DNA from 2 places in the Butyricicoccus sp. OF27-2pH9A genome. Region 2 is predicted to be linked to the other one. Evidence: predicted binding sites of a transcription regulator. Region 2 holds the regulator's gene; the other holds the start of a gene.

Region 1 (16,350 bases), on a different contig from region 2:
CGCAGCCGTTGAACCTCTGCCAGCAGATCTTCCGCTACCTCCTTCGGCAGCCGCTTTGGCGGACGGCCCTTACTGCTGCGGCCGCGCCGTTCAACGGCAAAGCCTTCCGGCCCTTCCCCCAGGTAGATTCGCTCCCATGATTTGATTCGATCTCTGCTGCTTACCTCAAATCTACGGCAGGTTTCGCTGTAACTCAATTTCTCTTCCTGCATGGTTTCAATCACCAGTTTTTTGAATTCCGGCGTATATCGTTTGTTTGGTACTCCTTTTGGCATAGCAAAACACCCCACTTGTTAGATAGTATATCATACTGTCTAACAAATGGGGTGCTGTTCAGACGGCTGTGCCTTTTCTTTACTCTAATCGAGTGTTACAGACAATGAAAAATGCAAAAAGAAACGTCATTCTTCATTTTCCATCCTCAATTCTCAATTCAGAATCTTTTCCATCTCCGAGATCATTTCATCAAACAGCTTTGTTGCGTCCTCGATCGGCTTCGGGCTTGCCATATCCACGCCTGCGCCGCGCAGCAGCGTGATCGGGTCGGCAGAGCAGCCGCCGGACAGGAAGCCGAGGTAATCCTTCACCGCCGGTTCACCCTCTCGCAGAATGTGGCGCGACAGTGCGATGGCAGCGGCGTAGCCGGTCGCGTACTGGTAAACATAGTAATCGTAGTAGAAGTGCGGGATGCGTGCCCATTCGAGCGAAATCTCCTCGTCTACGTTCATTTCCGGTCCGAAATACTGCTCGTTCAGCTTTTTGTACATCGCGCAGAGCGCTTCGGCGGTCGTGCCCTCGCCACGCTGGGTCATTTCGTTGGCGGCCAGCTCGAACTCAGCGAACATGGTCTGACGGTACAGCGTGCCGCGGAATTGCTCGAGGAAGTGGTTGATGAGGTACGCGCGCTCCTTTTTATCGGTCGTGACGGACAGCAGGTATTCCATCAGCAGGGCCTCGTTGCAGGTGGATGCAACCTCGGCAACAAAGATCACATAGTCCTGGTATGCGGTCGGCTGGGTCTTGTTGGACAGGTACGAGTGGATGGAGTGGCCCATCTCATGCACGAGCGTGAACACGTCGTCGAGCGTGCCCTTGAAGTTGAGCAGTACATACGGGTGCACGCGCGCGCCTGCCGAGTACGCGCCCGAGCGCTTGCCCTCGTTCTCGTACACGTCGATCCAGCCGTTGGCAAAGCCTTCGCGGAGCAGATTCAGGTAGTCCTCACCGAGCGGCGCAAGCGCCTTCAGTGCGATCTCCTTGGCCTCCTCGAACGTGAATTTCATTTCCACGCCGTCCACGACCGGCACATACAGGTCGTACATGTGCAGCTCGTCCACGCCGAGCAGCTTCTTTCTCAGCGCGACATAGCGGTACATGGGCGCAAACGAGCGGTGTACTGCATCAATCAGATTGCGGTAAATCTCGGTCGGCACCTCGTTGCCGTCGAGCGCGGCATCCAGTGTCGAGGGATATTTTCTCACGTTTGCGAAAAACAGTAGCTGCTTGAGCTGCGCGGACAGCGTTGCCGCCGAGGTGTTGCGGAACTGGCCGTACACCGAGTACAGCGAATCGAACGCGGACTTTCGCAGCACACGGTCGTAGGACTGCATCAGCGGGATGAACGTGCCGTGCGTGACGGGATGCTTATTGTCGTCCTTGTCCACTGCGTCCGGGAATTTGAGGTCAGCGTCGTTGAGCATGGAGTAAATGTCATCCGGGCTGGCGGCCATTTCGCCTGCAGCGGCGAGGATTGCCTCCTCCTTGTCGGACAGCACATGCTCTCGGCGGCGGCGAATGCGGTCGATATTCAGGCGGTACAGCTCCAGCTCGGGTACTTCAGCGTACAGACGGTTCATGTCCTCATCGCTGATGGCGAGCAGCTCAGGGGTCTCAAACGCGGCGGAAGACTGAATTTCGACCGCGAAGCGCGTCACCTGGCTGACCATCTCCTGATAGGCGGCGACGCGGGTGTCCTCATCGCTGCGGCGCTGGGCGTAGTGTACAAGCGCGTCAAATGCAAGGCTGATTTCATCATCCAGACGGAAAAAAGACAGCAGAACAGCGCCGCTTTCGGCCAGTCTGCCGCGGAATGCGGTGATGCGCGGAATGAACTCCTTGGCCTTCGCTAACGCGGCACGCCAGTCATCGTCGGTCGCAAACAGATCCTGAATCGCCCATTTGTCCTTTGCGGGCACATCTGCGCGGGCGGGAATTTTATTGTTTTCCATGGAAATACTTCCTTTCCGGTAGAGTTTTCTCCTCTTATTATGATACTCCAACCGCGGGATTCATGCAAGACCCTGTCGCAAAACTACCGTTTTGCCGACAAGAGGAACGGACCGTGGGCCGTTCCAGAGTCGTCCGAAAGTTCCTGTGCAGAAACTTTCTCCCTCTATAAGTCAAAAAAGTCAGGTACATGCCCTGACTTTTTTGAAATTTGCACAGCAAATTCTATTTCATGCGCGCTATCGCGCGAAAAGATTCGCTTGAGGATAGAAACCCTTGAATAAAAAATTATTCTTCCTCCGGCAGCGAACTGCCGTAGGTTTCGAGTGCGCGCTTGATATCATTCCATGCAAAACCGCGCCGCTGGAGTGTCGCAACGGCTTTTTCGACCTCTTTTCGATCGGAAACGTCACCGTGCAGGCGTTTTTCGAGCAGAGCCAGCATTTGCGCCTCATCCGGGGAGAAGGTCTGCATAGCCGCTTCTGCGGCGTCGCGGTCTATGCCGCGGCGGGTCAGCTCCTGTCGGATGCGTGCCGCGCCGTAGCCCTTGCGCGTGTAGCCGCGTACAACGCTTTCCGCGAAAAGCTCGTCATTGAGCATGCTGCGTTCGGTCAGCCACGCAAGCGCGTAATCGGCGGCTTCCTCATCATGACCCTTGGCAAGCAGCTTGTCGCGCAGCATTTTCGCACTCAGTGCCCGGTAAGACAGCTGTTTTGCCGCCATATCGAGGGCTGCGCGGTATTTATCCTCGCTCATTATTCTTCGTCGAGGTCGTCAAAATCGTCCGCGTCGATGGAGACTGCCTTGGAGGACGATGGACGCGGTGCCTTATCCGCAGGCTTTTCGGCCTTCTCGGTCGGCACAGCAGCGGAAGGACGTGCCGCATGGCTCTGCGCCAACTTGCTGCGCTCCTCGGCAACCTTTTCCATGATCTGCTTCTGTACGTCATCCGCGATGTCCGGATGATCCTTGAAATACTGCTTGGCAGCATCGCGGCCCTGACCCAGACGGGTATCGCCCATGGAGAACCACGCGCCGGATTTGCTGAGGATGCCGAATTCCACGCCGAGATCGACCAGCTCGCTCGTGCGGGAAATGCCTTCGCCGTACATAATATCGAACTCAGCCTGCTTGAACGGGGGAGCGACCTTGTTTTTTACAACCTTTACACGGGTGTGGCTGCCGATCAGTTCGGTGCCGTTTTTTAGATGCTCCACGCGGCGAACCTCCATGCGGACAGACGCATAGAACTTGAGCGCACGGCCGCCGGTGGTAACCTCCGGATTGCCGTAAATGACGCCGACCTTCTCACGCAGCTGGTTGATAAAGATGGCTACGCACTGGCTCTTGGCGATCGAGCCGGCCAGCTTGCGCATCGCCTGACTCATCATGCGGGCGTGCAGACCGACAAAGGAATCGCCCATTTCACCTTCGATTTCGGCGCGCGGTGTCAGCGCGGCAACCGAGTCGATAACCACGATGTCGATCGCGCCCGAGCGCACAAGCGCTTCCGCAATGTCCAGACCCTGCTCACCGGTGTCCGGCTGGGAGACCAGCAGGCTGTCAATGTCAACGCCGAGTGCCTTGGCGTAAACCGGGTCGAGCGCGTGCTCGGCATCGATAAACGCAGCCGTGCCGCCCAGCTTCTGTGCCTCTGCAACGCTGTGCAGCGCAACCGTGGTCTTACCGGAGGATTCCGGTCCGTAGATCTCAATGATTCGGCCGCGCGGCAGACCGCCGATGCCGAGTGCGAGATCCAGACCGATCGAGCCGGTCGGGATGTGTTCGATGTTCATGCCGGTGTTTTCACCCAGACGCATGACCGAGCCCTTGCCGAACTGCTTTTCGATCTGACCGAGCGCAGCGGCAAGTGCTTTCTTCTTATCAGCCGCAGGAGCGACCGGTTCCAACTGCTTTTTGGTAGCCATGATAGCATTTCCTCCTGAAAAAGTTACAAATATGCAAGCCGCAGAGCGGCGGTGTATTCGGATTCGATACACCCATTATAACAGGGTGCCGATTTGAATGCAATGATTTTATCGAAAATTTGTTCGATAAAATTTGATATAAAAAATCCTGCCTTTTCAGGCAGGATTTTCAACGGGTCTTATTTACCCTGTGCGTCGATATACGCCTTCGCATGCTGCTTAAGCTTGTCGAAGGTTTCCTCGCTCAGCACATGCTCGATGCGGCATGCATCCTCAGCGGCGGTCTCAGCGTCCACGCCGAGAGCGGTGAGGAACGCGGTGAGCACGGTGTGGCGCTCGTAAATGCTGGTGGCAATCTGCATGCCGGATTCGGTCAGTCCCAGCAGACCGTTCTGGTCGATGGAAACGTAACCGTTATCGCGCAGCAGGCCAACGGCACGGCTGATGCTCGGCTTGGAAAAGCCGGTGTAGTGCGCAACGTCGATCGAGCGCACCTGTCCATTTTTCTGCGTCAGAACCAGGATGGCTTCCAGGTAGTTTTCCGCGCTTTCCTGAATTTTCAATGCACGGACCTCCTTTTTCTAAGATACACTTTTCTGTAGGGCAGCACATGGGTTGGTCCTGCCGCGAAATTCTGTAATAGTATATCTATTTTATCATGACTTGCGTGTTTTTGCAATCTGCGTTGAACAAATTTCAAGCGGAAACAGCGGCTTGTGTTACGGCTGATCGGGCGGGAGCGGATTTTCCGGTGTATTCTGCGGCTCGTGCTGCGGTGCGGGAGCCGGCTGCTCGAACGGCTGCGGCTCGGGCATTTTGCGGTCAATGCTGCGCAGGGTGCGGTGCATGCTGAACAGCATCATAATAAATTCATAGCCGAGCCGTGCAGCAATATTTCCGACGATAAACAGCAGGATCGCCCAGAAAAAGTGGAAAAACAGCAGAATAACGCTGTAAACAGCCAGCGCAGCGACCGTCATGCAGTACAGGATTTTCAGCAGACCCTCGGTGTATGCGTGCCGGAAATTGAGAAAATCATGCAGCTTTGCTGCCGCGCCGTGGTAGTGATTCGGCTTGCGGACAAACAGCGTGTACAGCGCGATGCCGCCCGCAAGAATCAGTAAAAGTGCCAGAATCGGCAGAATCATTGAGAAAAGCGGTGTGTATGTATAGGTGTAAGCGTAATTCATGGTATGCACCTCTCCTTTGGAAATGGGTTGATACATTTTTAGTGTACCATATTCTGCGGGGTTGATAAAGAGAAAGTTGAATAATTGAGAATGGAGAATGCAGGTGAGGGGAAAATCGGTGTATTTATCAGGTAAGAATGGCGTTCTCTCAAACATCGGCAATCGTGTAATCGCAGGGACCGGTCAGTGACCGCCCGCATACCGTTAAATATTACGTTCATTTTCCATTCTCCATTCTCAATTTTTCATTTCAAACCGCCTACGACCATTGCAAATTTAATCAAAATGTTGTACTCTTGATGTACCACCGAACAGGAGAGATACCATGAAAATTTTGCACACTACACCCGCGCAGGACGGGTTTTATATGCCTGCGGAGTTTGCACCGCATGAGGGCTGCCTGATGATCTGGCCGGAACGCGCCGACAGCTGGCAGTACGGCGCCTATGCGGCCCGGAAAGCCTTTCTGCGTGTGATCGAGACGATTTCCGAAAGCGAAAGCATGACCGTGCTCTGCTCGGAAGGGCAGTATGACAACGCGCGTGCGCAGCTGCCCGACCGCGTTCGTCTGGTCGTGATGGAGACTGACGATGCGTGGGCGCGTGACGTTGGCCCGACCTTTGTTATCAACGGCAGGGGAGAGCGCCGCGGCATCGACTGGGGGTTTAACGCGTGGGGCGGCGATGTGGACGGCCTGTATCCCTCGTGGGAGAAGGACAACCGTGTGGCGCGCAAGTTCTGCGACCTGCTGAACAACGACGTATACGACAAACGCGATTTCATTTGCGAGGGTGGCTCCATCCACTCGGACGGCGAGGGCACCGCGCTCGTCACCGAAGCCTGCCTGCTGAGCGCGGGACGCAATCCCGATCTCACAAAGACTCAAATTGAGCAGGTTTTGTGCGATTATCTGGGCGTTTCCAAGGTGATCTGGCTGCCGCGCGGTATTTACAACGACGAGACCAACGAGCACGTTGACAACGTATGTGCTTTCACGGCTCCGGGCGAGGTTGTGCTCGCGTGGACGGACGACGAGACCGACCCGCAGTATGCGCTCTCCAAGGCCAGTCTGGATGCACTGGAAGCTGCGACCGATGCCAAGGGACGCAGGATCAGAGTGCACAAGTTGCCGCTGCCCAAGCCGGTGACCATCACCGCAGAGGAGTGCGACGGCCTTGACCTGTGCGACGGCGAGCCGACCCGCACCCCGGGAGAGCGTCTGGCGGCAAGCTACGTCAACTTCTACATTGCGAACGAGGCTGTTGTCATGCCCGCCTTCGGTGACCCGATGGATGAAAAGGCGCAGGCTATCCTGCAGGAGCTTTTCCCGACCCGCAAGGTAGTTGCGATTGCTGCCCGCGATATTCTGATTGGCGGCGGCAATATCCACTGCGTGACCCAGCAAATCCCGAAAGTGTAAAAATAGAGGACGAACCAAGCGGTTCGTCCTTTATTTTGCTGTTTTTACTTGAGCAGGCCGTTATCGGTGAAATAGTCGATCTTCATCGCGTGACGGACTCGATCGAGCGTGCCCTGAGCGGTCTCAGCGGCGATTTCGCTGCCCTTCTTGAGAATCTCGTAGACTTCAGGCAGGCGACCCTCCCACTGCGCACGGCGCTCACGCATGGGCGACAGCAGAGACTGCATGACGTTGTTCAGGAACTTCTTTACCTTCACATCGCCGAGTCCGCCGCGCTGGTAGTGCGCTTTCAGCTCGTCAAGGTTCTGGTAGTCCGGCAGGAATTCTGCGAAGTGCTCCGGCTGGCAGAACGCATCCAGATAGGTGAACACGGAATTGCCCTCCAGCTTGCCGGGATCCTGCACGCGGATGTGGTCCGGATCGGTGTACATGGACATGATCTTCTCACGAACGACCTCCTCCGGATCCGCAAGGTAGATGCAGTTGCCGAGCGACTTGCTCATCTTCGCCTTGCCGTCTGTGCCGGGCAAACGCATGCAGGCATTATTGGACGGAAGAACAATCTGCGGCATCGTCAGCGTTTCGCCGTAAACCGTGTTGAACTTGTGCACGATTTCACGGCACTGCTCGAGCATCGGCTCCTGGTCCTCGCCGACCGGAACAGCCGTAGCGTTGAATGCGGTGATGTCGGCTGCCTGACTGATCGGATAGCAGAAAAAACCGACCGGAATGCTGGCTTCAAAGTTGCGCATCTGAATCTCTGCCTTAACGGTAGGGTTGCGCTGTACACGGGACACCGTGACAAGATTCATGTAGTAGAACGTCAGCTCGGTCAGTTGCGGCACCATGGACTGGATGAAGATGTTCGACTTTTCCGGGTCAATGCCGACCGCAAGATAGTCCAGCGCGACCTTCATAATGTTCTGGCGCACGCGCTCCGGGTGCTCGGCGTTGTCGGTCAGCGCCTGTGCGTCCGCAATCATGATGTAAATTTCGTCATATTTTCTGGAATTCTGCAGCTTCACGCGCTCGGCCAGTGAGCCGACGTAGTGGCCGACATGCAGGTTGCCGGTCGGGCGGTCGCCCGTGAGAATGATCTGTTTCATATCGTAAACGCCCCTTAAAATTCGTTTTTCAGACAGGTTTTCCAGTTTTCGGGCAGTTCCACGTTGGAGGAAATCCACATGGCGAACATGCCGTTGAGCATCGTCCAGTAGCGCAGAAGCCGCCATCGTGTCTCATCCTGCGGAATGCCTTGCTTTTCCGCGATAGCGACAGCCACACGGCGGAAAACGGAAAACGGCGGGTAGTTGCCCTCGATCGGCTCAAGCGAGAACGTCAGCTTCTGGGATGCGTTGCGGAAATACGCGCTGAAATACGTCGGGTTGCGCATGTAAAAATCCAGATAGGCGGTGCCGAGCTGCTCCATGGTCTGCGGCAGGCTTTCGTCCAGACCGCTGAGCGTCAGCTCGAGTGTGCGCGTCAGCTCCTGCATGACGTAGGCACGGCAGGCGTCGATCAGGCGCTCCTTGCTGTCAAAGTGGCGGTAGATGGCGTTGTGACTCACGCCGCACTGCGTTGCCAGCCGCCGGAGAGAAAGATTTTCGAGGCCGTCCTGCGAGATCAGCGTGACCGCTTCCTCCAGCAGCTTGCTTTTCAGATTTCCGTGATGATACTGATCGGCCATTTTCTCACCTCGTTGTTTGTTGTAATGGGTTTATTATAGTCCTTGATGTTGTCGGTGTCAACATTAAAATGTCACAACGATAATCAATCGCATTTGCGAAAAATGCGTATAAAATGACGAATTGCACTATCAGGGTGAGAATTTATCGTTGCGGTGCAGGACAGGATGTTGATGATGTACACACTGTTTTGCGGCAAAAAAACACCGATACTCTCCGGAAAAACGGAGAATATCGGTGTTTGCAGCTGCGGTTTAGTAGATTACGACAGTCGAACCGATCGGTACGTTGTTGTAAATCCAGTTGATGTCGTTGTGCTTCATGCGTACACAGCCGTGCGAAACCGGATAGCCGCTGCTGAAGTCGTATTCGGTATCGGTGCCGGGATAGCACAGGCGGGAGTGGAACGCGTAGCCGGTGCCCGGGTAGAAGCCTACAACCGGACGAACTGTGTAAGTACCGGTGGTCCAGCCTGCCTTCAGCTTGTAGCTGACGGTGGTCACGCCGACCGGAGTCGGGGTGGAGGAAGCGCCGGTGCCGACGATAAAGCTCTTGGTCAGCTTCCAGTTGCCCTTGGAGCCGGTGAATACGTTTACATGCTGGTATGCGCGGTTGATCCAGACCAGATAATTGGTGTTGCTGGAGTAGCCCTTGGCGTTGATCCAGACCTCCTTGGTGGTCTTGGAGTAATCGTTGTTGGCCGCGTAGGACGTGGTGTAGTTGCCGCGGTAAACCGAGGATACCTGCTTGAGGATGGCGGCAGCATCGCGCTGTGCATACCACTCGGCAGAGTAATTCTCGATCGGAACGGTCTTCTGGGCGTAAACCTGCTCGGTCTCGCCGGTGGACGGGTTGTTGTAGAGCAGCTTAAAGCCAATCGCCGTGCTGGTCTTCATATTCTTGGTGAAGGTGAAAGTGCTGGTGTGGCTGGAGGTCTTGCCGTTGGTCAGCTCGAAGCTGTTGTTCGTGCAGCCCTTGATCGCGGAGCCGTCCTGATACCAGATTGCAGTACAGGTAACGCCTTCCTTTACGCCGGAGAAGCTGACCTTGGCAGTCAGCGAGCCGCCGGCCTTAACCTTATCCGGAACGGTCATCGTGATCTGAACGCCATCCAGACCGGGATCGATGTTGTCGATCGTGTGGTCGGCCTTAGCCGTTACCGTGCAGCCGACCATGCGGGTGTCTACGGTGCCGATCTTGCCGGTGCCGTCAACCGTGGTGTTCTTGCCGGCCAGAACCATCGTGCCGACCGTGCCGGACAGCGTGATGCGGTTGCCGGAGCCGCGCAGTACGGAAACGGTATCCGCGTCGCCCTTGAGCAGGATGGTGTTGTTGCTGCCGGTAATGGTGATGGCATCCGAGGTCATGCCTTCGAGCACGATCGTGCGGCCGGAAGCGGTGATCTCGATGTTGGAGACTGCGCCGCTGTAGCCAACGGAGCCGCCTTTGCCTGCGATAACGAGCGTGTTTACGGACGAAGTGTTGTCCATCTTAACATCCGCCGTGCCTGCCGGGTCAACAGCAAGCGTGGAAATGCTGGTCTGCTTGGTAGCATTCAGTACAGCGCGCTCCTCGCCCTTGAGGACGATGCGGTGCGAGCTGCTGACGGAATCGAGCGAAATCTCATTCGTGGGAGCGGCAAAGATCCAGTCGCCGTCTGCGACAGCGCCGGTCAGAGTGATGCTCGGATTGGTGAGTACGGTGCCGCCGGCCAGCTTGGTCGGTGCGCTGTCTGCGTTGGTGGCAGCGGCAATGCGCACAATCATGGTGACGAACTGTGCACGGGTCAGCTTGTTCGACGGAGACAGCTTGGTAGCAGAGGTACCGTTTACAACGCCCTTGCTGATCAGAGCGGCAGCTGCCTGCTTCTGCTCGGTGGTCATGGAGGAGGTGTCGGTGAAGCTGCTCAGCTCATCGGCAGCGGTCTCTGCGCGGTCGTATGCGAACGCACGAGCCATCAGCACGAAAGCCTCAGCACGGGTAGCTGCAGTGTCAAAGTTGCGGTTGTCGTTTGCGGTAATCAGGCCGAGGTGGATGGCCTTGCCCAGATCCGCGCTGTACCATGCGGACTGCTGGCTGGCAGCCAGACCGGATACACTGTCGGCCTGCGCTGCGCCAAGTGCGCGGTTGAGGATAACGATAGCTTCGGAACGCTTGACCGAGTTGTTCGGCATAATTTTGCCGTTGATGCCCTTCAGAAGACCCAGCTCAACACCCTTGCGCAGCGAAGCGGCAGCCCAGTGGCCGTCGATGTCCGGGAAATCCGTGGTCGCCGGATCGGAAGGTGTGGTCGGGTCAGTCGGAGTCGTGGGTTCGGTGGGAGTGGTCGGAGTCGTCGGCTCGGTGGTCGTCGGAACGGCGGTCTGCTCCAGTGCAAACGGGAGCGGATCGAGCATTAGATACTGCGGCATGTACTTGGATGCACCGGCACGCAGCGGATCGGAATCGCCGCCGATCACCAGCTTGCTGTCGGAGAAGCTGTCGTCCACCAGCATGCGGAAGGTGGTGGTGCCCCAGTGGAAGATGAGCCACTGCGCCTTGCCAGCGTCGTTCTTGCTGTCCGCAAGGTATGCCTTTACCTTGTTGTGGGCCTCGGTCAGCTTGGTCTTGCCGGAGTCGGTCAGGTCGATCTCAACGGCTTCTGCGCCGTTCTCGGTGGTTGCCTTGGCAGAGGCAAAATCTGCACGGTCAAACTGCCACTCATGGTTCAGAAAGTCGGTTACACTGCACAGACGGCGGTCGCCCAGACGAGCGGCCCAGTAAGCGGCAGTGCTGCCGGTAGCTGTTTTCGGAATGGAAACGGTGATCACATCGCCGGAAACGGCGGCAGACGCGCCGGTCAGACCCTCAAGCTGCATGCGCTGCGAGATGGTCTTCTGCGCTGCTGCCAGATCGGTCTGGAGAGCAGTGCTGTCGTACGCGCTGCCGGTGATCGGCTTGAGTGCAAACATCAGCGCGTTTGCAGCCGTGGTTGTCGCCGAATCATTTACGGCAAAAGCAGTGGTGAACAGCATCATGGCGGCCAGCAGACCGCTGAAAATGCGTTTTGTCAACTTCAAAATACTATCCCCTTTTTGACAGTTGCAGAATGCGGACATTCTGCCTTACTTTATTACCTATATTTTACGTTCCGGACCAGAGCTTGTCAAGATGAGTAAGGTTTCAGTTCCGAAACATTTCGCTGCCCGCTGGGGGCGGCGTACCCACGCCGAGAGGGCAAGAGGGTAAGCAAGCGTCCCTCGCTTCGCAAGCGGCAATCCCAATGCCGGGAGCAGCTATCCACGCTTTACAATCTGAATACAGCATGTTATACTATAAAATAAGCATAAAAACGACCCTTTTTCAAAGGAGGAAATCACTCATGCTTTGCAAAAACTGCGGCAAGGAGCTGCCAATCGCCGGCAAATTCTGCCCCTTCTGCGGCGCAGCTGTCGAGCAGACCGGTGTCAACGACGAAACCGCTGTATTTACCACCCTGCCGGATGATATGAAGGACCCTGTCGAGACCGGTCCGATTGACACCAGCGCGTTTGACGCGGCTATGCGGGATGAAAAGCAGCAGCTTCCGGTGGACGACACGGTTGCCGATCCGCTGGCAGACACCAATCCCAATATCCCGAATCCGAACATTCCCACGCAGGATACCATGCGTCCGATCGACACGCCGCCGGTCCGCCGTGCTGCGGGCATGCCCGAGCGCCGCACGACCTACTACAACGGCGAGGCTGATCCGAAGGACCGCGTTTACAAAAAGCCGTCCAAGGGAAAACGCGGCCTGATCATTGCGCTGGTGGTCATCATCGTGGCGGCTTTGATCGGCGGCGGTGTGTGGTATTTTGCAAATTCGCACAAGACCGACGAAAACCTCATCATGGCCGAAAAGTACATGGATCACGGTGACTTCGACAAGGCGCTTACGTATTACCAGAAGGCGCAGGAGGAGGCTAAGGATCCGGCTGCTCTGGATGCGACCATTCAGCTGATCAAGGACTATCAGTCCGCTGAGGATTATGTAGGAAACGGCCAGTACACCGAGGCCATTGCGGCGCTCAAGCAGCTGCAGAACCGTGTCACCGACCCGGATTCCGCGATGTACAAGGCCATCGAGGATTTGCTCGATAAGGCGCAGTCTGCTCAGTCGGACGATCAGTTCAATTCCGATCTGGACGAGGCACAGAGCTATCTGGACGATAAAAAGTACGATGCCGCCAGCGGCAAGTTGGATTCTCTGGCAAATGATGATTCGCTGACCGCTGACCAGAAAAAGCAGGTCAAGGAGCTGCAGAAGCAGCTTTCCGATGCACAGCAGCAGGAAAAGCAGCAGGAAGAGAACAGCCAGAAAAAGGCCGAGCAGCGCGATGCATTCAGCAAAAAGATGGATGAGCTGGAAAGTGACGATCTGAAAATTTCGTCGGCAGCCAACCAGGAGGATGAGCTGGCCATGACCGCAAGCTCGTTTGAGCAATGGGATAACCTGTTGGGTGAGATGTACGACTACCTTGCGACCGTGCTCAACGCCGATCAGTACGCTTCCGAGGAGGCAAGCTACAAGCAGTGGGTGCAGGAGCGGGATTCCGGTGCGGAAAATGCCGCAAAGGAGACCGAGGATGACACCGCAAAGCAGCTTGCATCCTACAGCTTTAAGCAGAGCTACACCAAAACACGCTGCTATAAGCTGCTCGATCTGATGAACTGAACACAGGAATAACGAAAAAAGGACGCATCAGGCGTCCTTTTTGTTTGCCGCAAACGAGAAACAAGGGTGCAAAAAAAGCGCCGCTTTCTTGCGAAAACGACGCTTTGCGTATCCTTGATTATAAAAAACGAATTGCTTACTCTGCGGTGTAGGGCAGAAGAGCAATGTGACGTGCACGCTTGATAGCCTCGGTCAGCTGACGCTGATGAGCAGCGCAGGTACCGGTCATGCGGCGGGGCAGGATCTTGCCGCGCTCGGACATGTACTTCTTCAGCTTGCCGGCATCTTTATAGTCAACGTGTGCAACCTTATCTACGCAGAATGCGCATACCTTGCGACGGCGACGGCCGCGCTGCGGGCGCTCTGCACGCTCCGGACGGGGAGTAAATTCCTTCTTGGTTTCTTCCATGATCACGTAACCTCCTTCAGTTTAGAATGGGACATCGCCGTCGTCATCAGCAAGCTCCTGAAAATCCGAATCTCCTGCAGGGAGATCGAAAGCCGGAGCAACCTGGGACGCGGCAGGCTCGGGCCGCATCTGCGATCCGTTGTCATAGCCGCCAAAACCGCCCTGATTGCCTGCATTGTAGGCATCGCGGGATTTCTTCGTTTCACCGAAGGAAACCTCGTCGCAATTTACTTCGATTGCAGTGCGGTTGTTGCCGTTCTGATCCTGCCAGCGGCGGGACTGGATACGGCCGACTACGATTGCCATAGAACCCTTCGTGAACCACTGTGCAACGAACTCTGCCTGACGGCCCCATGCGACACAGTCGATGAAGTCGGTCTGGCGTTCGCCGTTCTGATCCTTGCGACCACGGTCGATCGCAAGCGAGAACGAGCACACAGCCATGTTGGACTGGGTATGGCGCAATTCGGGATCGCGGGTCAAACGACCCATCAGAATCGCCTTATTGAGCATTGGTGTTCACCGCCTTAGTCGTCCAGGCAGACGATGATGGAACGCATGATGCCGTCCGTGATCTTGTAGATACGGTCCAGCTCAGCCGGGAAATCGGGCTTGGACTCAAAACGAACCAGCGTGTAAACGCCCTCCGTCTGATCCTCGATCGGGTACGCCAGACGGCGCTTGCCCCAGTCCTCGACCTCTACGTTCGTGCCGTTCGCCTCAACGAGAGACTTGAACTTGTCCACAACAGCGGTAGCCGCTGCCTCTTCCAGCTTGGGGTTAACGATGAAGATAGTCTCGTACTTGCCAGAAATCTTTGCCATATTCTTAGCACCTCCTTTTGGACTTTTGGCCCACATCCTTTGATGTGAGCAAGGATACTATATCATTATAACGGATACACGGAGAATGTCAAGAAAAATTTCAAAAAAATATTGACGAACTTTCAAAAGCATGATATACTGAAAACACTGTGAACGAGGCAAAGATTCGTCGCAGGACGCATAAGTGCTTGTGTGGCTCAGTTGGTAGAGCAGCGCATTCGTAATGCGCAGGTCGCCGGTTCGAGTCCGGCCACAAGCTCCAAAACCCTTCCGATTTTCGGAAGGGTTTTTGCTTTATCCGGATATTGGCGTCTGCTTTCTATATAATGGGATAGCGGTATGCCAAAACTTATTATTGACATATGCCAAAAACGTGATAGACTATAAGTAATGTTATTGGCATATGCCATAAATGATTCGGAGGAAATGGTTATGAAGATCGCAGTTACCTATGAAAACGGAGAGGTTTTCCAGCATTTTGGCCACACGGAGCAGTTTAAGCTGTACGAGGTATCCGGCGGTAAGCTGCTGCATGCGCAGGTGGTGGATACGAACGGCAGCGGTCACGGTGCGCTGGCCGGCCTGCTGGCACAGCTTGGTGTGGATACGCTGATCTGCGGCGGCATTGGCGGCGGCGCACAGGCAGCGCTTGCGGAGGCCAATATCCGTCTGATCGGCGGCGTGCAGGGCAATGCAGATGAGGCAGTACAGGCTTTCCTGAACGGTACGCTGGCGTTTGATCCCAATGTGCACTGCACGCACCATGATCACGGCGAAGGCCATTCCTGCGGCAGCCACGGCTGCGGCGGTCACTGTCACGAATAATTCATGTCGAGACCAAGAAAGTGCCGCAGAATCTGCGGTCTGCCGACGTTCAGCGAGTTTTCCCCGCAGGAAAGTACGACAGAGTGCGTGCAAATGACGCTGGATGAATATGAAGCCATCCGTCTGCTGGATCTGGAAAATCTGCAGCAGGAGCAGGCAGCCGCGCAGATGGGCGTGGCCCGCACAACGGTGCAGCTGATCTACAACAACGCCCGCCGCAAGCTGGCGGATTGCCTTGTAAACGGCAAACGACTGGTGATCGAGGGCGGCGATGTTGCGCTGTGCGAGCGTCATGCACAGTGTCCCGGACGCGGACATTGCTGCCGCAGCGGCTGTCCGAAACATCTCGAATAGGTGCAGAAAACGAAAAAACCGTTGCTTTTTGCAACGGTTTTTTCGTTATTCTTCGTGATCGAGTACATAGCGGTACAGCGCGTTTTTCTTTACGCCGGTTTCGGCGGAAACCGCCTTGACCGCGTCCTTCTGGGTCTGGCCCTGTTCCACGCGGCGGCGGACTGCCTTGGCGGCAGAGGCAAGACGGTCCGCCTCGTCCTGCTCGGTCTCCGGCTCGTCCGGCGCACCCTCGAGGATGAGCACGAACTCGCCGCGCGGCGCATTGGCGTCAAAGTATGCAACCGCCGCATCGAGCGTCATGCGGAGCGTCTGCTCATGCAGCTTGGTCAGCTCGCGCGAGAGCGACAGTCGGCGGTCGCCGCCGAAGGCGTCGCGCAGGTCACGCAGCGTTGCACACAGCTTGTGCGGTGCTTCGTAGAAGATCATCGTGCGTTTTTCGCCCTGCAGTGCGTCCAAATGCTCTCTGCGGGCCTTTTTGTTGACCGACAGGAAGCCTTCAAAGCACCAGCGTCCGGTCGGCAGACCGGATGCCGCCAGCGCGCAGACCGCCGCGCAGCAGCCCGGAATCGGGATAACGGGCACATCGTGCTCGGCGCACAGCGCGACCAGATCCTCACCCGGATCGGAAACCGCAGGCGTGCCCGCATCGGTTACGAGCGCACAGGTCTCACCGGCGAGCAGCTTCTCCAAAACCGCTTCACCGCGTGCGCGGCGGTTGTGTTCGTAGTACGAGATCATCGGCTTTTTGGGCAATTCGCAGGCGTTAAGCAGCTTTTGCGTCACGCGGGTATCC
Region 2 (16,350 bases):
TGGTCGCGCGGACGCAGATCCGGCTGGGTCTGGCAGAACTCGAGCGTGTCGTGCATCCAGCCGAGATCCCACTTGTAGTCGAAGCCCAAGCCGCCCTCGTCCACCGGACGGGTGACACCGGGATAGGCAGTCGAGTCCTCAGCGATGAGGAGAGCCGAGGGATGGCGGGCTTTCAGACCGCGGTTCATATTTTTAAGGAAGTCGAGCGTGTCGCCGTTGATGCCGCGCGCGGGATCGCCCTGCCAGTAGATCAGGCGCGAGACCGCATCCATGCGCAGACCGTCAAAATGAAACTCAGTGAGCCAGTAATCGGCTGCAGACTGCAGAAAACAGCGTACTTCCCGTCTGGAATGAATGAAATTGTAGCTGCCCCATTCACTTTCACCGACCGCGCTGTGCGGGTACTCGTACAGGTGCGTGCCGTCGTATTTCGCCAGACCGTAGGAGTCCACGGCAAAGTGTACCGGTACAAAATCCATGATCGCACCGATACCGGCATGATGCAGCTTGTCAATCAGCAGTTTCAGCTGCGCCGGCGTGCCGTAGCGCGAGGTCGGGGCAAAAAATCCGGTGTTCTGGTAGCCCCAGGAGCCGTCAAACGGGTGCTCGGACAGCGGCAGAAACTCCACATGCGTGTAGCCGTTTTCCTGCAGATAGGGAATCAGTCGGCGGGCGATTTCATCGTAGGTGTACCAGCCGTTTGCGTCATCCGGATTGCGCATCCACGAGCCGAGGTGCATCTCGTAGATGCTCAGCGGTGCGTCCGGCGAAGCCGTGCGGTCAGCCATCCACGCCTCGTCTGTGAAGCGGTACTCGTCAAGGTCGGTGATAATCGAGCAGCAGGCAGGCCGCAGCTCCATGGCAAAGCCGTAGGGATCGCAGTGCTCGGTGACAGAGCCGTCCGGGCCGTAGATGCGGTATTTGTAAAACTGGCCTGCGCGGGCGTCCGGCACAGAGACCGACCAGAAGCCGCTGCGGCCGTCCTGTACCAGATCGGTCTCGGTCCAGCCGTTGCACGCGCCGGTCAGCGTAATGCGGCTGGCATTGGGCGCAAAGGTACGGAAAACGACAGCGTTTTGCTCTATGTGAGCGCCAAACCAGCGGTAGGCGTCGAAAATTTCTCCTGTGAAGAATTGGTGCTGATTCATGGAAGCACTTCCTTTCTTTTCCCCTAACGAGGGATGGTCGCTTGCGAAGTGAAAGAACTGCGGCGGTTGCGCCGGGGAAACCAAAAGGGTAGACACCTACGGTTTCTACCCTCTTGGGACTCCCGTTTCCCTTGGGGATAGCACGGCGAAAATTAGTGAACTGAGACTATAGAGAACGGCAGAGGATCTTTTCTACCGTAGGACGCGCTTTGCACGTCCATGTATCCGCATATTCGCAGTGTCGGATAGATTACTGCTACACATGCGGTTAAATCTACGCTGGGTGCGGCACAAGGTGAATTGTCCGTAGGGCAAGAGAAGGTCCCCTGGGGGATAACAGTGCCGCACAATTCGTTAGCGTGTTATGATAGACAGGGCCTGCGGAGATAAATTGTAGCGAATACCTAAATTCGCAGGTGCCTTCCGTTACAACGCGCCAAAGGGTTGCGCGACACGGGTATGTCGCGCCTGCGGAGATTGAACCGCCTGTGTAGCAGCAGAGTATCTGGCACTGCGTATAGGCAGGGGAATGGGAGCACACTGTGCTCCCCTACGGAAGAAAAAATCCTCTGCCGTTCCCCTTTTCGGAGCGGTCTCGTCTCTCCGATTTTCGCCGTGCCCTCTAAGGGAAAGAGGAAGATTCACAAGAAGGAGAAAACCGCAGGTTGTCTCCTTCTTGTGCCCTCGCCGGGCAGGCGAGTTAGGTTCGCTTCGCAAGCGACCACACGATACAGCGGCACAATCCAGATTTTATAAATTAAGTATAGAATACATCCACGTTAAACGCAACCGTCAAAACTGTACAAAGTGTCCGTTAAATAAAAATGAACCGGCCCGCCGCTTCGCGGCTCTTATACTCGGGTGCGTCGAAGGACGCGGATTTCACTGAAAATAAAATGAACCGAATCCAAACTGGCTGCTCTTATATACAGACGCACCCAAGGAAAGGATAGAAAGTTATGAACGATAAAGAGCTTGTCAGCCGCATGCAGCACGGCGATATGCAGGCGTTCGACGAGCTGTACGAGCGCTACAAGGACGATGCATACCGCCTTGCGTGCCTGATCACCGGCAGCAGGACGGACGGCGAGGATCTGGCGCAGGAGGCCTTTGTCACCTGTGCGCAGTCCATCAAATCGCTGCGGGACGGCAGCAAATTCCGGCCGTGGCTGCTCAAAACGCTTTCCCGCGCGGCATGGAAGTACTGCCGCAAAGCCAAACGGGAAACGCCGGTCTCAGAGTTTTTTGACGCAGGCGAGAGTGAAAGCGCACTGTCCGCCGTGCTGCGGACGGATGAGCAGCGCCGCCTGTATGCCGCACTCGACACGCTGGACGAAAAACGCCGCGTGACCGTGGTGCTGTATTACTTCGATGATTGCTCGGTGCGCGAGATCGCGCAGGCGACCGGCGTGACCGAGGGAACGGTGAAATCCCGCCTTTTTTCCGCTCGCCGTCATCTGCGGCAGGCGCTGACCGAAGAACGGAAGCCGAAGGAGGCTGCAAATCATGGATGAAATCAAAATGGAACGTGAAATCAAGGAAATGCTGCATCAGTGTGCAGATGAGCTGCATGCACCGGATTCGATGCAGGCGCGCGTCAAATTCGCACTGAACAATGCACCGGCACGCAAGCGTCATCTGTGGAGCAAACGCTTTGTGGCGGTTGCCGCTGTCGCTGCGATTGCGGTGACCGGCGCATTCGCCGCCGGCGGCATGGGCGGCATTTTCAGTGAGGGCTGGTCTGACCAGCGGCTGGATCTGTCGAGCACGCAGGCGCATCTGGCTGATGCAGGTGTAGCGCTCACGCTGCCGGACAAGATTGGCGAGTATACGTTCAGCTACGGCTTTGATGTGGATACCACCGCACAGAACGACATGGGCGAGACCGAAAAAGTCAGCGAGGTGGACGCGACCTACACGAAGGATGGCGCGGAGCTGAATCTGTCCGCACATAAGAGCTACACCGTGTTCACCGAGGACGAGCAGGACAATCCGGTACCGGCAACGACCACCGAGGTAAACGGCGTTACGCTGACCTACCGCGATGCGCACTACCGCTTCGTACCGCCCGACTACGAGAAGTCCGACGAGGAAAAGCAGCAGGAGAAGAACGGCGAACTCGTTATCAGCTACGGCTCGGACGAGGTGGAGGATAAAATGTTCCAGTCCGTACTCTGGGAGCAGGACGGCGTAACGTACCTCATCAGCGGCTTCGACACCGGTCTGGATGCACAGGCGATGTTCGGCATGGCGGCAGAGTTTATTCAGTAAAACCTAACGAAAAAAGCATCGAGAGAGCTTCTCTCGATGCTTTTTTATGCTTTCCGGACGGTTTACTCTACCGAAATGATGTAGTAGTAAACCGGCTGACCGCCGTCGATGACGTTGATCTCCATCTCCTTATTTTCCTTGTGCAGCAGGTTCTCGACCTCAGCGGCCTGCTCCTCGGTAACGCCTTCGCCGAAGATAATGGTTGCAAACGCGCTGTCGTCGGAGACCATCTCGCGCGCCAGCTTCTTGATGACCGAGGTTTCCTTGCCGTTGGCGCACAGCTTACCCTCGCACAGCGACAGATACTCACCCTGCTTGATCTTCTTGCCGTCAAACTCGCTGTCGCGGGCCGCATACGTCACCTGACCGCTGCGGACGTGCTTTGCCGCGTCCAGCATAGCAAGCGCCAGCTCGCTGTCCTGCTCGGCTTCCGGATCGACTGCCAGCATAGCCGAAATGCCCTGCGGGATGGTCTTGGTCGGCACGACGATCACCTTTTTCTCCTCGGAGAGATGAACCGCCTGCTCGGCAGCCATGATGATGTTCTTGTTGTTCGGCAGCACGAAAACGATCTCTGCCGGAACGGCATCGACAGCGTGCAGAATATCGTCGGTGGACGGGTTCATGGTCTGTCCGCCCTGTACGACAACGTCCGCGCCGAGGTCGGTAAACAGGGTTTTGAGACCCTCACCGGCAGCAACGGCTACAAAGCCAAACTTCTTCTCTGCCGGAACGATCACGCGCTCCTTGGGCGCGTCTGCCGTGCCCTCAATTACCTTGGCGGTGTGCTGCTCGCGCATGTTTTCGATCTTAACGGTCAGCAGCGGACCGAATTTCAGACCCTCCTCGAGCGCCTTGTTTGGCTGGTCGGTGTGAACGTGTACCTTGACGATATCATCATCCTCGACAACAACCAGCGAATCGCCGATCTCGTTCAGGATAGAGCGCAGACGGGCAACATTGCGTGCCTTGTCCTTGCGGGATGCGATGAACTCGGTGCAGTAGGTGAAGGTGATGTCCTCGTCGTTGATCGCAGCGAAGTCTGCGGTGGACTTGGTCGGCTCTGCCGCAACAGCACGTTCCTTGTGGATGCCGCGCAGCGCGTCCAGCATGCCCTCGAAGATGGTGATAAAGCCGAAGCCGCCGGCGTCAACCACGCCTGCCTTTTCGAGCACCGGATTCTGATGAACGGTTTCCTCAAGTGCGGTGTGGCCCTGCTCGATGATCGCTGCCAGAACCTGCTCTGCAGTGAGCGTCGGCTCGGCCTGACACAGCTCGACTGCGTGCTGTGCCGCAACGCGCGATACGGTCAGGATGGTGCCCTCAGCGGGCTTCATAACCGCCTTGTAGGCGGTGTCTACGCCCTCGCGCAGCGCAAGCGCGAGTGTGCGGCCGTCGGCCTCGTCAGTCTCGCGCAGCTTTTTCGCCATGCCGCGGAACAGCAGCGACAGGATAACACCCGAGTTGCCGCGCGCGCCGCGCAGCAGCGCGGAAGCGGTCGCGTCCGCCGCTTTGGCGAGGGTCGGCGCGGCGAGCTTTTCCATCTCAGCCATTGCGGAACCCATCGTCATGGACATATTCGTGCCGGTATCGCCGTCCGGTACCGGGAATACGTTCAGTTCGTTTGCCTGTTCCTTCTTTTCTGCAATGGCGAGTGCGCCCTCGATCACCATGGACCGGTACAGCGCACCGTTGATTTTCTGATCTGCCATTTATCTAACTCTCCTAAAAGTAACCGCGCAGTTGCGCGTAATAAGATTTCGGTTTGCTTGCAAACCGTAACCGCATGACGGGATTTCCTTAGGGCAATCCGAGTCATTGGTTCCGTCCGCAGACGTCCGCGGTTGTACCGCGGTATTCAAACAGCGGCGTTATGCCGCAACAAAACCCGCGACATGAGCGTGGGTTTTGTTACTCCGACTCAGCGCCCTTGGGGCGCGTCGTTCGGGTATCGGAAGTCAGTTTCTACGGAACTGACTTCCGTATATAGGGGACTTGCGAAGTCCCCTATAGGTGTCAGTCCGCCTTGATGCTCTCTACATAGATATCGACGTTCTTTACGTCCACACCGGTCAGGCGCTCAACATGATAGCGTACCTCGCCGATGATAGAGCGGCAGACGGTGGCAATATTCACGCCGTGCTCGACTGCAATGTGTAGGTCGATGTTGACACCGCCGTCCACAGCCTCGGTGACCTTTACGCCGCGCGACTGGTTTTCCAGTCCGAGCAGGTGCGCCAGTCCGTCCGACATGGAGCGGATGGTCATGCCTTTGACACCGAAGCAGGAGGATGCTGCGTAACCGGCAATGCCGGCCAGCACCTCGTTGGTAATGTCGATATATCCGAGATCGGTCTTGATGGTCATATAAAAACCTCCCTGCGAGTTAAGGCAGAATGCGTCTGCCCCGCAATAATCAATACTTTTGCTGTTTATATGATATAACAAAATCATGTAAAATACAAGCAATGCGGTGATGAAACTGCGTTATTTTTCAACACGGCGGCAGAAAAATGGATAAAATAAAGGATAGTGTCGATTAACGCGGAAAATTCGTGCAGGTTAATGCAAACAAATGTTTGCTTATTGCAGCGGATTGCGGTATAATAAGGATAAAATTACGAACGTATGTTCCGACGGAAACAGCGAGGAGTGCCGAAAATGAAGAAGATTTCCGCCAAACAACAGCAGATACTGGATTATATAAGCAGTTATTCCCTTGAACACGGCTATCCGCCTTCGGTGCGTGAGATTGGTGCAGAGATGGGACTGCGGTCGCCGTCCACCGTGCATGCGCACCTGAAAAAGCTGCAGGAGGCTGGTTATCTGGAGCCGAATGAGCATAAATCGCGTGCGCTGACGCCGGTCAGCGGCCCTTCCATGGTGCCGCGCGTGCCGATTCTGGGCCGCGTCACCGCCGGTATGCCGATCCTCGCGGTGGAGGAGCATATCGGCTATGTGCCGTTCGAGCCGGCAGCGGGCGGCGGCGAGTATTACGCGCTGCGTATTCGCGGCGATTCGATGATCGGCGTGGGAATTATGGATGATGATCTGGTCATTATCCGGCAGGATGTGCAGGCGCGCAACGGCGATATTGTGATCGCGCTGCTCGAGGATGAGGCCACCTGCAAGACGCTCAACATTACGCCGGACGGTGTATGGCTCATGCCGGAGAATCCGGCGTATCCGCCGATCAATGGCACCGGGTGCCAGATTTTAGGCGTGGTGAAGGCGGTTTACCGCGAGTATTAAGAGCAGCCTTTTTCAGTACCGGCTGAGCGGGGGGACGCGAACTGCCGCAGGCGTGTTCGCCCCTAACGGGCGGGAGGTTTTTCGCTTGAAATCAAGCGGGGACTTCGCCGCGCCCTGCGGCGGGGACGTGCGCTGACGCCGCGCGGGCGCACAAGAGGGTAGACACCTGCGGTTTCCACCCTCTTGTGAATCACCCCTTTCCCTTGGAGGATCTGGCGAAGATTGCCGACATGTGACCGCTCCGAAAAAAGGGAACGGCAGAGGATTTTTTCTACCGTGTCTTTTGCAACCTGTTCGTAGTGTCAGATACCGTTCTGCTACACATGTGGGTTCATCTCCGTAGGCGCAACATGACCGTGTTGCGCAACTCTTTAACACGTTGTACCGCACGGCACCTACGGATTAGGTGTTTGGTACAATTTATCTTCGCAGAAACTGTCTGTAGCAACGCGCTATCGAATTGTGCGGCACTGTAATGCCGCGCCTGCTGGAAATAGCCGATCTGTGCAGCAGAATGGTATCTGACACTGCGAACAGGTTGAGAAATATACGGAAGAAAAAATCCTCTGTCGTACTCTTATTTTCGAAGCTGTCGCCGGTCTCTGGTCTGCGTCAGGCTATCAAATAAGGGAAAGGTAGGAGTCCAAAGAGGAAGGGAAACCGCAGGTGTCCCTTCCTTTTTGTCCCCGCCGCGGACGCGGCAGTCTCCCGCGCTCCGCAGAGCGCAGCTCCTTCGCTGAGGTTCAGCGAAAAACGCTCCGCCCGTTAGGGCGAACCGCCTGCGCGGTTCGTGCGCCTCGGTCAATTGGTGCAGAAAAAGGGTGCCGCCCAGAATGGGCGAACCGCCTGAGCGGTTCGCGCGTCCCGTAAAGCGGGTGCTTTGTAAATCGAAATTCCAAAAGGAGAGTCCACATGCCATCGGTTGATGACAGCATCCAGTTCGTCAGGGGCATCGGCCCGAAAAAGGCGAAGCTGCTCGAAAAACTGCATATACGCACGCTGCGTGACGCGCTCGAGACCTACCCGCGCGACTATGAGGACCGCACCCACATCACGCCGATTGCGGAAATCGACATGGAGGACAAGTACGCCGTGCGCGCGGTGGTCGGCACCGAACCCAAGGTCAACCGTATCCGCAAGGGCCTGACGTTGGTCAAGTGTATGATTTACGATGAAACCGGCACGCTGAACGTCACCTACTTCAACAATCCGTATGCTGCGGCACAGCTGCGCGTGGGACAGGAGTATGTGTTCTACGGCAAGGTGCAAGGATTCGGGCGCGGCCGCACAATGGTTTCCCCGCAGTCGGAGAAGGTCGCACCGGACGCTGACCACCCGGGACGCATTGTGCCGGTCTATCCGTTGACGGCGGGACTGACCCAGCGCGATCTTGAGCGTGTAACCGCTGCCGCTCTCGACACGCTGACCGGTGAATGGCCGGATCCGCTGCCCGAACTTTTGCGGGCGAAATACCGCCTGCCGGATGCAGTAGATGCGCTTTCTGCCATTCACCGACCGAAAACCAAGGACGATGTGGCGCAGGCGCGCCGACGCATGGTATTCGAGGAGCTGTTTTTGCTCTGCTGCGGCCTGCAGCAGCTGAAGGAGCGTCGAAAGGCGGATTCCGGCATTGTTTTCACCTCAAATGGATTGGATTCGTTCTTTGAAGCCCTGCCGTTTACGCCGACCGGTGCACAGCGGCGTGCGATTATGGAGATTGCGGCAGACTGCGCCTCCGGACGGCCTATGAATCGGCTGGTGCAGGGTGATGTCGGCTCAGGCAAGACAGTGGTAGCGGCCGGATTGTGTGCGCTGGCCGCGCAGAACGGCTGGCAGGCGGCTTTCATGGCGCCGACCGAAATCCTCGCCGCGCAGCACGCGGAAACGCTTGCACCCATGCTGGATGAGCTGGGCATCTCGTGCACGCTGCTCACCGGCTCGATGACTGCCGCGCAGAAACGTGCGGCACTGGCCGCCATTGAGACCGGTGCGGCGCAGGTGGTCGTGGGCACGCACGCGCTCATTCAGCAGGGTGTGCAGTTCCACCGGCTGGGTGCCGTTATCGCGGATGAGCAGCACCGGTTCGGTGTGGCGCAGCGTGCCGCGCTGTCCGCGAAAGGCGGCTCGCCGCATGTGCTCGTCATGTCGGCTACGCCGATTCCGCGCACGCTCGCACTCATTATGTACGGCGATCTGGATGTATCCGTGCTGGACGAGATCCCGCCCGGAAGAAGTCCGGTTGAGACCTACGCCGTGGGCGAAAACATGCGCAAACGTATTACTGCCTTCATCGACAAGCAGGTCGGTCTCGGTGGGCAGGCTTACGTCGTGTGTCCACTCATCGAGGACAGCGAAAATGCAGAAACCAAGCTGAAAAGTGCGGAACAGCATGCAAAAGACCTGCAGAAGCTGCTTCCGCACCGGCGCGTGGCTGTACTGCACGGACGGATGAAAAACGCGGAAAAAGATCAGATTATGCGCAATTTTGCAGCGCAGAAATACGATATTCTGGTTGCAACGACGGTTATCGAGGTCGGTGTGGACGTGCCGAACGCCAATCTAATGGTGGTCGAGGACGCAGACCGGTTCGGTCTGTCGCAGCTGCATCAGCTGCGCGGACGTGTCGGCCGCGGTACACGGCAGTCGTACTGCGTGTTCTTCGGCGCGGATAAGGGACAGGTCGCGCGGGAGCGCCTGCGCATCCTGTGCAAAACCGGCGACGGCTTCGAGGTCGCACGCGCAGACCTCGCGCAGCGCGGTCCGGGTGACTTTTTCGGTCAGCGGCAGCACGGCCTGCCCGCACTGCACGTTGCGGATTTGGCGGCTGACCTTGCGCTCATGCAGAACGCCCGCGAGGAAGCGGAAGCGCTGCTGGCCGCCGACCCAACACTCGCCGGCTATCCCATCCTGCTCGACCGTGTGCAGCGTATGTTCGCCGAACAAAATGATGAAGCGTTCAATTAAATAAAAACAGGAGAGAACCTCGGTTCTCTCCTGTTTCAGTCTGTCAATAAAGTCCGGTTTCTCGACAGTTATTTATACGGGTCGTCCGGCTTGAGGTAGCAGCATTTCTTATACTTCTTGCCGCTGCCGCACGGGCACGGATCATTTGGGCCCGGCTTCTTGCCGGCACGCTTGGGCTCTGCCTTGACAGAACCGTCGGTTGCGCCTGCTGCGCCGGTCTCCTTGGCTACCTGCTCACGCTTGGGTTCCTCACGGGTGCGAACCTGTGCAAGGAAGATCATGCGGACGGTATCCTCGCGGATGGAATCGATCATCGCGTCGAACATATCAAAGCCCTCGCGCTTATACTCGACCACCGGATCGTACTGACCGTATGCACGCAGGCCGATGCCGTTGCGCAGCTCGGTCATAGCGTCGATGTGGTCCATCCACTTGCTGTCTACGTTCTTGAGCAGTACAACGCGCTCCAGCTCACGCATGATGGGCGAGCCAAGGGCCTGCTCCTTAGCGTCATAAACCTTATGCGCCTGATCTGCCAGAATGTTGGTCAGCTGGTCAGCGGTCAGGTCGTCGCACTCCTCGGGCGTGAAGGTGCAGTCCTCCGGACGCAGGAATACGCCGATGAACGGACGGCGCGCCTGTTCAACCATCTCGGTCGAAATCAGGTTATGCTCGCCGATGGCGGCATGAACCGCATGGGCGATGGTCTCGTCGATCATCTTGACGATGTTGTCCTTAACGTCCTTGCCCTCGAGCACCTGCAGACGCTGTGCGTAGATGGTCTGACGCTGGGTGTTCAGCACATCGTCATACTCAAGGACGTGCTTACGAACGCCGAAGTTGCGGGATTCGATCTTCTTCTGAGCATTTTCGATCGCGCCGGACAGAATCTTCTGATCGATCGGCTCATCATCGGCAATGCCGAGGGTGTCCATCATGTTCTGGATACGCTCGGAGCCGAACAGACGCATGAGGTCATCCTCCAGCGAAATGTAGAAGCTGGATTCGCCGGGGTCGCCCTGACGACCGGCACGGCCGCGCAGCTGGTTGTCGATTCGGCGGGATTCATGACGCTCGGTGCCGAGGATATACAGACCGCCTGCCGCACGAACCTTTTCGGCTGCCGCGTCGGTCTCGGTCTTGAATTTGCTGTACAGCTCCTCAAACTTGGCACGGATAGCCAGAACCTCCTGATCGTCGGTGTCGGCATGGCCGTTTGCCTCGTAGATCATGTGGTCGATGTAGTCGTGCGCAACGCGCTCGTCCATCTCGCCCTTCTGCACACGGTCCTCGACCTCGTGACGGAGATACTTCTTAATTTCATCCAGCGCCATGGTCTCGGCGTTGCCGCCGAGCATGATATCGGTACCACGGCCTGCCATGTTGGTCGCAATGGTAACTGCGCCCGGCTTGCCGGCCTGTGCAACGATCTCCGCCTCGCGCTCGTGATACTTTGCGTTCAGGACGGTATGCTTGATGCCCTTAGCCTTCAGGATCTTGCTCAGTTCCTCGGACTTTTCGATGGAAACCGTGCCGACCAGAATCGGCTGACCCTTTGCGTGGCACTGCTCAATGCGGGCAATGGTCGCCATGATCTTGCCGCGTTCGTTCTTGTAAACCGCATCCGGATTGTCCTTACGGGCAATCGGCTTGTTGGTCGGGATTTCGATAACGTCCAACTGATAGGTGTGGCGGAACTCCTCCTCCTCGGTCAGTGCGGTACCGGTCATGCCGGACAGCTTGCCGTACAGACGGAAGTAGTTCTGGAAGGTGATGGTTGCCAGCGTCTTGCTCTCGTGCTCGACCTTTACGCCTTCCTTGGCCTCGATCGCCTGATGCAGACCCTCGTTGTAGCGGCGGCCGAACATCAGACGGCCGGTAAACTCATCAACAATGATGACCTGACCGTCACGGACAACGTAATCTACGTCGCGCTGCATAACGCCGCGTGCCTTGATGGCCTGATTGATGTGGTGCTGCAGCGTGGTATTCGCGGGATCGGACAGGTTTTCTACCTTAAAGTAAGCCTCGGCGCGCTTCTGACCGTGGGGGGTCAGCGTCGCGGTCTTTGCCTTTTCATCGACGATGTAATCGGCATCGATGTCGTCCTGCTCCTCCTTGGCATCCACTTCCTTGACGCGCAGGCAGGAAAGCTGAGCGGCAAAGCGGTCAGCAATCTCGTACAGCTGAGAGGACTTCTCGCCCTGACCGGAGATGATCAGCGGGGTACGCGCCTCATCAATCAGGATGGAGTCAACCTCATCGACGATGGCGAACGCATGGTCACGCTGAACCATTGCATTTTTGTAGATCGCCATGTTGTCGCGCAGGTAGTCGAAACCGAACTCGTTGTTCGTGCCGTAGGTAATGTCAGCGGCGTACATCGCCTTGCGGGCCTGCGGCGGGACCTCGTGAATGACAAGGCCAACCTTGAGACCGAGGAAGCGGTATACCTTGCCCATCCACTCACTGTCTCGCTTGGCGAGGTAGTCATTGACGGTGACAATGTGTACGCCCTTGCCGGTCAGTGCGTTCAGATAAGCGGGAAGGGTAGCCACAAGGGTCTTGCCTTCACCGGTCTTCATCTCTGCGATACGGCCCTGATGCAGGACGATACCGCCGATGACCTGTACACGGTAATGACGCATACCGAGTACGCGCCATGCGGCTTCACGGCAGGTGGCAAATGCCTCCGGCAAAAGCTGGTCGAGCGTTTCGCCGTTCTGGTAGCGCTGCTTGAATTCGTCTGTCTTGGCGCGCAGCTCGTCGTCGGTCAGCTTTTTGAACTGCTCTTCGAGTGCGTCCACTTTATCCGCAATGGGGTAGATCTTTTTCAGCTCGTGCGACGAGTGCGTGCCGAAAATTTTGGTCAAAAAATTAGCCATTACTTTTCTTCAGCCTTTCAAAAGGGCGCAATAGCCCCATTTGTTACATATACGATAGTATTATAGCATAAAGTGGACAGAATATAAATAAATTTTTTGTGAATAAGCAAATTGCTGATATTATAAAGCCGTTAAAGCGGCGGCTGTAGCGGCAAACACGGCGTCGGATGGGTCGTTTTCCCGTTCGGACAGGGGATGCCACAGGCGGTCTACACGCGCCATGCCGCCGGAAAGCCAGGTGTAGACTACCACCTGCTCCATGCCGAGCCGCACGCCGGTCAGCCGCAGGTGCATCATGCAGCGGTTCTCGCTCAGATAGATGGGCTGGGTGCGGTGCAGTGCAACGTAGCCGCGCACGTTGGCCCAGCGGTAGATTTCGCTTTCAGCGAGGTCGTGGATGCTGCCGTGCTCACCGAGATGGACGGCGGTGCTGCTCAGCACCAGACTGCGGTCCACCGAGGTGACTTCGTCGTGACCGGTCAGCGGCCGTTCGTCCGCACCAAGCGTGCACAGCGCGATATTGTTGCGCAACGGGTAAAATCGCAGCGGAAGCGCGTTTATTTTAGCCGCTGCGGTGAAAACTGCTGTCTGCGTAAAAACTCCTCCGTTGCGGCGTGATTTTGCACGGATTTATCCACAGACTTGTGGATAATTAGATGACTCCATGCCGGTGCCGCGGAGTGTTATTGTATCACGCGGAATGCGCGGGATTTGTCAAAATGGTAATTTCAGCAAGCGGGATTTTCCGGGTGGAACCTTTTCAGCACCGACTGTGCGGGGAGAACGAACTGCGTGAGCGTGTTCGTTCCTAACGGGCGGGGAGTTTTTTGCTTATATCAAGCGGGGGAGTTGCGCTCTGCGGAGCGCGGGAACGTGCGCTGACGCCGCGCGGGCGCACAAGAGGGATGGACACCAAGGTTTCCACCCCTCTTGTGAATCTCCCCGTTTCCTCTTAGCGTCTGCCTGCCAGAGAGCTGAGACTGTGGGGGAACGGCAGAGGATTTTTTCTACCGTAGGGGAGCACAGTGTGCGCCCATGTCTCGACCTATTCGCAGTGTCAGATAGCGTACTGCTACGCATACGGTTTCATCTACGCAGGCGCGACATAACCGTGTCGCGCAATTTTTGGGCACGTTATACCAGAAGGCACCTGCGAATCTGTCTGTTTGGCACAATTTATCTTCGCGGGTGCTGTCTGTTATAACGCGCTAACGAATCGTGCGGCACTGTTATGCCGCACTCAGCGTAGACTGAACCGTATGTGTAGCAGTAAGGTAACCGAACTGCGAATAGGTAAAAGAAAAGGACGGACCCGAAGTAGGTCCGTCCTTATGAGAGGAAAAATCCTCTGTCGTTCCTCTTTTTCGAAGCGGTCGCCGGTCTCTGGTCTGCGCCAGACTAAGAAATAAAGGAAACGGGATTCACAAGGGTGGAAACCTTGGTGTCCATCCTTGTGCCCACCGCCGTGGGTACGGCGGTAACGCGAAGTGCGGTAAATTACATATTACCGCCCTTGCTGCCTTCCCACACGCCGGTGGCGAGTGCAGACAGGTATGCGTTGATAAAACCGTCAATATCGCCATCCATTACAGCGTTGATATTGGCATTTTCAAAGCCGGTACGCGTATCCTTGGCGAGCGTATACGGCATGAAAACGTAGGAGCGAATCTGGCTGCCCCATTCAATCTTCTGCTGAACGCCCTTGATGTCCGAGATTTTCTCAAGATGCTCGCGCTCCTTGATCTCAACCAGCTTGGAACGCAGCATGCGCAGACAGTTTTCCTTGTTCTGCAGCTGGCTTCGCTCGGTCTGGCAGGCTACAACAATACCGGTCGCCTTATGGATCAGTCGAACCGCAGACGAGGTCTTATTGATGTGCTGACCGCCTGCACCGGACGAACGGTAAACCTGCATTTCGTAATCATCCGGCTTGATCTCAAAGTCCGTGGAGGTATCCGGAATATCCGGAACGACCTCTACCGCCGAGAACGAGGTCTGACGGCGGCCGGATGCATCAAACGGAGAGATACGGACCAGACGGTGTACGCCGTTTTCACCCTTGAGGAAGCCGTAGGCGTTTTCACCCTCGATGAGAATATCGGCAGACTTGATACCCGCGGTATCGCCGTCCTGGTAGTCCATGATCTTATAGGTAAAGCCGTGACGCTCTGCCCAACGGGTGTACATGCGGTACAGCATCGCGCACCAGTCCTGTGCCTCGGTGCCGCCGGCACCGGCATGGAAGGATACGAGTGCGTTGTGGCTGTCGTACTCGCCGGTCAGCAGCGTGCCCAGTTTCTGCTCGGCAATGCCGTCCTCCAGCTCCTTGTAGCCGCTTTCCAGCTCCTCAAGCATGGATTCGTCGTTTTCTTCAATCGCCATTTCGCAGATGGTGAGCAGGTCATCGCACAGCTCGGTCATCTTGTTGTACGCTTCAACCTTGCCCTTGAGCGAGCCCATGCGGGAGACGATCTTCTGGCTCTCCTCCGGATTATCCCAGAAACCCGGCTGAGAGGACTTGATCTCCAGCTCCTCTACCTCACGCTTCGCCTGCTCCAGACCGAGCGAGGTGTACAGCTCCTCAAGCTCGGGCTTGAGGTTGTTCAGCTTGACCTTGTATTCCTCAAATTCCAGCATGAAAATGCTCCTTCACTTTCAGATTGTTCAAAATTTCAGTACCTTATAGTATATAGGTTCACGAGGGACTTGTAAAGATTTTTTCGTGAATTATAGCAGCTTAGATAAATAATGCGGCAAAAGTAGCGTATAAAGCGCGCAAAGAGCAAGGAAATTTTATGAAGCCATGCTGGGCGCATGGCGAATGAAATTGACGATGCTATTTGCGTGCTGTATGCGCGCACTTGTTGCAGTATTTGTCTGAACTGCTATAAGGGGTTGTCCCGTAAAGATTGTGTACATTTCCACAAGTTCGGCTTGACTAATCGCTTTTTTTCCCATATGATAGTTACTGTAAAAGGGAGTAGCTCACGCAAGAGCGCGTGGTCGGTGCCGACAAGCCCGATTGACGAAAAGTCAATCCGTACCGAGCCGTAAGCAGCAAGACTTTTACCGCAGTATGCGGTAAAAGTCTTTTTTTTGTGCGCTGCAGCCGGAAATCGAGCGAAAACTCCCGCGTAAGCATGTACACTGTTGGGGACAAGGGCATTGCCGTGATAGAGCGGTGCTGTCCGAGATTTTCCGGAAACGAAGGAGGAAACGGTATGCTGTCATTTGTATTTCTGGTGATTGGCTTTGCACTTATGATCTGGGGTGCGGATAAGTTTGTTGCGGGTGCATCCGCACTGGCGCGCAAGCTGGGCGTATCACCGCTGCTGATCGGTCTGACCATCGTTGCGTTCGGCACGTCCATGCCGGAGCTGGCGGTCAGTGTCACCGCAGCCCTGCGCGGTGCAAACGAGATTGCGGTCGGCAATGTTGTCGGCTCGAACATTTTTAATCTGCTGGTGGTGGCCGGTCTGTCCGCCGCTGTCTGTCCGCTTGTGATGGATAAAACGCTGCTCCGCCGTGACTGGCCGCTGTCCATTCTCGCATCTGTGCTGCTGTTGGGCGCCATCGCACCCGACCTGACCATCGCCCGTTGGGAAGGCGTTGTACTGCTGATTATATTCGCATTCATTCTGACGCACCAGATCCGCACCGCACTGCAGAACCGCGAGCAGCTTGCTGCCGCAGCAGCAGAAGCTGAGGCCGAGGAAGCGGAAGCACCCATGTCCACTGCGATGATCTGGGTGAATATCCTGCTCGGTCTGGCGTGCATCGTGATCGGCGGTCAGCTGGCCGTAAACGGCGCGACCGGTATTGCGCGTATG

What was found. The regulator LexA, encoded in region 2, represses DNA repair genes until DNA is damaged. The targets are predictions, from matches to a motif close to CNAACANNTGTTNG.
Region 1: the regulator LexA is predicted to act here: its motif matches at 4,267-4,280, upstream of recA (recombinase RecA).

The regions. Positions count from the first base shown of each region.
Region 1 covers NZ_JAQEXK010000011.1:90,526-106,875, reverse strand. Annotated here, with positions in the region: partial or broken gene PG722_RS09620 (helix-turn-helix domain-containing protein) at 1-275, opposite strand, end outside; gene pepF (oligoendopeptidase F) at 429-2,228, opposite strand; gene PG722_RS09610 (regulatory protein RecX) at 2,515-2,982, opposite strand; gene recA (recombinase RecA) at 2,982-4,154, opposite strand; gene PG722_RS09600 (metal-dependent transcriptional regulator) at 4,334-4,717, opposite strand; gene PG722_RS09595 (hypothetical protein) at 4,874-5,344, opposite strand; gene aguA (agmatine deiminase) at 5,670-6,764, shown strand; gene trpS (tryptophan--tRNA ligase) at 6,809-7,870, opposite strand; gene PG722_RS09580 (TetR/AcrR family transcriptional regulator) at 7,885-8,451, opposite strand; gene PG722_RS09575 (L,D-transpeptidase family protein) at 8,704-11,508, opposite strand; gene PG722_RS09570 (lysozyme inhibitor LprI family protein) at 11,811-13,145, shown strand; gene rpsR (30S ribosomal protein S18) at 13,282-13,554, opposite strand; gene PG722_RS09560 (single-stranded DNA-binding protein) at 13,576-14,067, opposite strand; gene rpsF (30S ribosomal protein S6) at 14,082-14,378, opposite strand; tRNA gene PG722_RS09550 (tRNA-Thr) at 14,565-14,640, shown strand; gene PG722_RS09545 (NifB/NifX family molybdenum-iron cluster-binding protein) at 14,811-15,203, shown strand; gene PG722_RS09540 (DUF134 domain-containing protein) at 15,207-15,557, shown strand; gene rsmI (16S rRNA (cytidine(1402)-2'-O)-methyltransferase) at 15,603-16,350, opposite strand, start outside.
Region 2 covers NZ_JAQEXK010000002.1:3,732-20,081, forward strand. Annotated here, with positions in the region: gene glgB (1,4-alpha-glucan branching protein GlgB) at 1-1,148, opposite strand, end outside; gene PG722_RS02120 (RNA polymerase sigma factor) at 2,108-2,662, shown strand; gene PG722_RS02125 (hypothetical protein) at 2,655-3,419, shown strand; gene PG722_RS02130 (DAK2 domain-containing protein) at 3,482-5,131, opposite strand; gene PG722_RS02135 (Asp23/Gls24 family envelope stress response protein) at 5,436-5,786, opposite strand; gene lexA (transcriptional repressor LexA) at 6,081-6,671, shown strand; partial or broken gene recG (ATP-dependent DNA helicase RecG) at 7,581-9,635, shown strand; gene secA (preprotein translocase subunit SecA) at 9,704-12,520, opposite strand; gene PG722_RS02155 (hypothetical protein) at 12,641-13,051, opposite strand; gene prfB (peptide chain release factor 2) at 14,018-15,157, opposite strand; gene PG722_RS02165 (calcium/sodium antiporter) at 15,742-16,350, shown strand, end outside.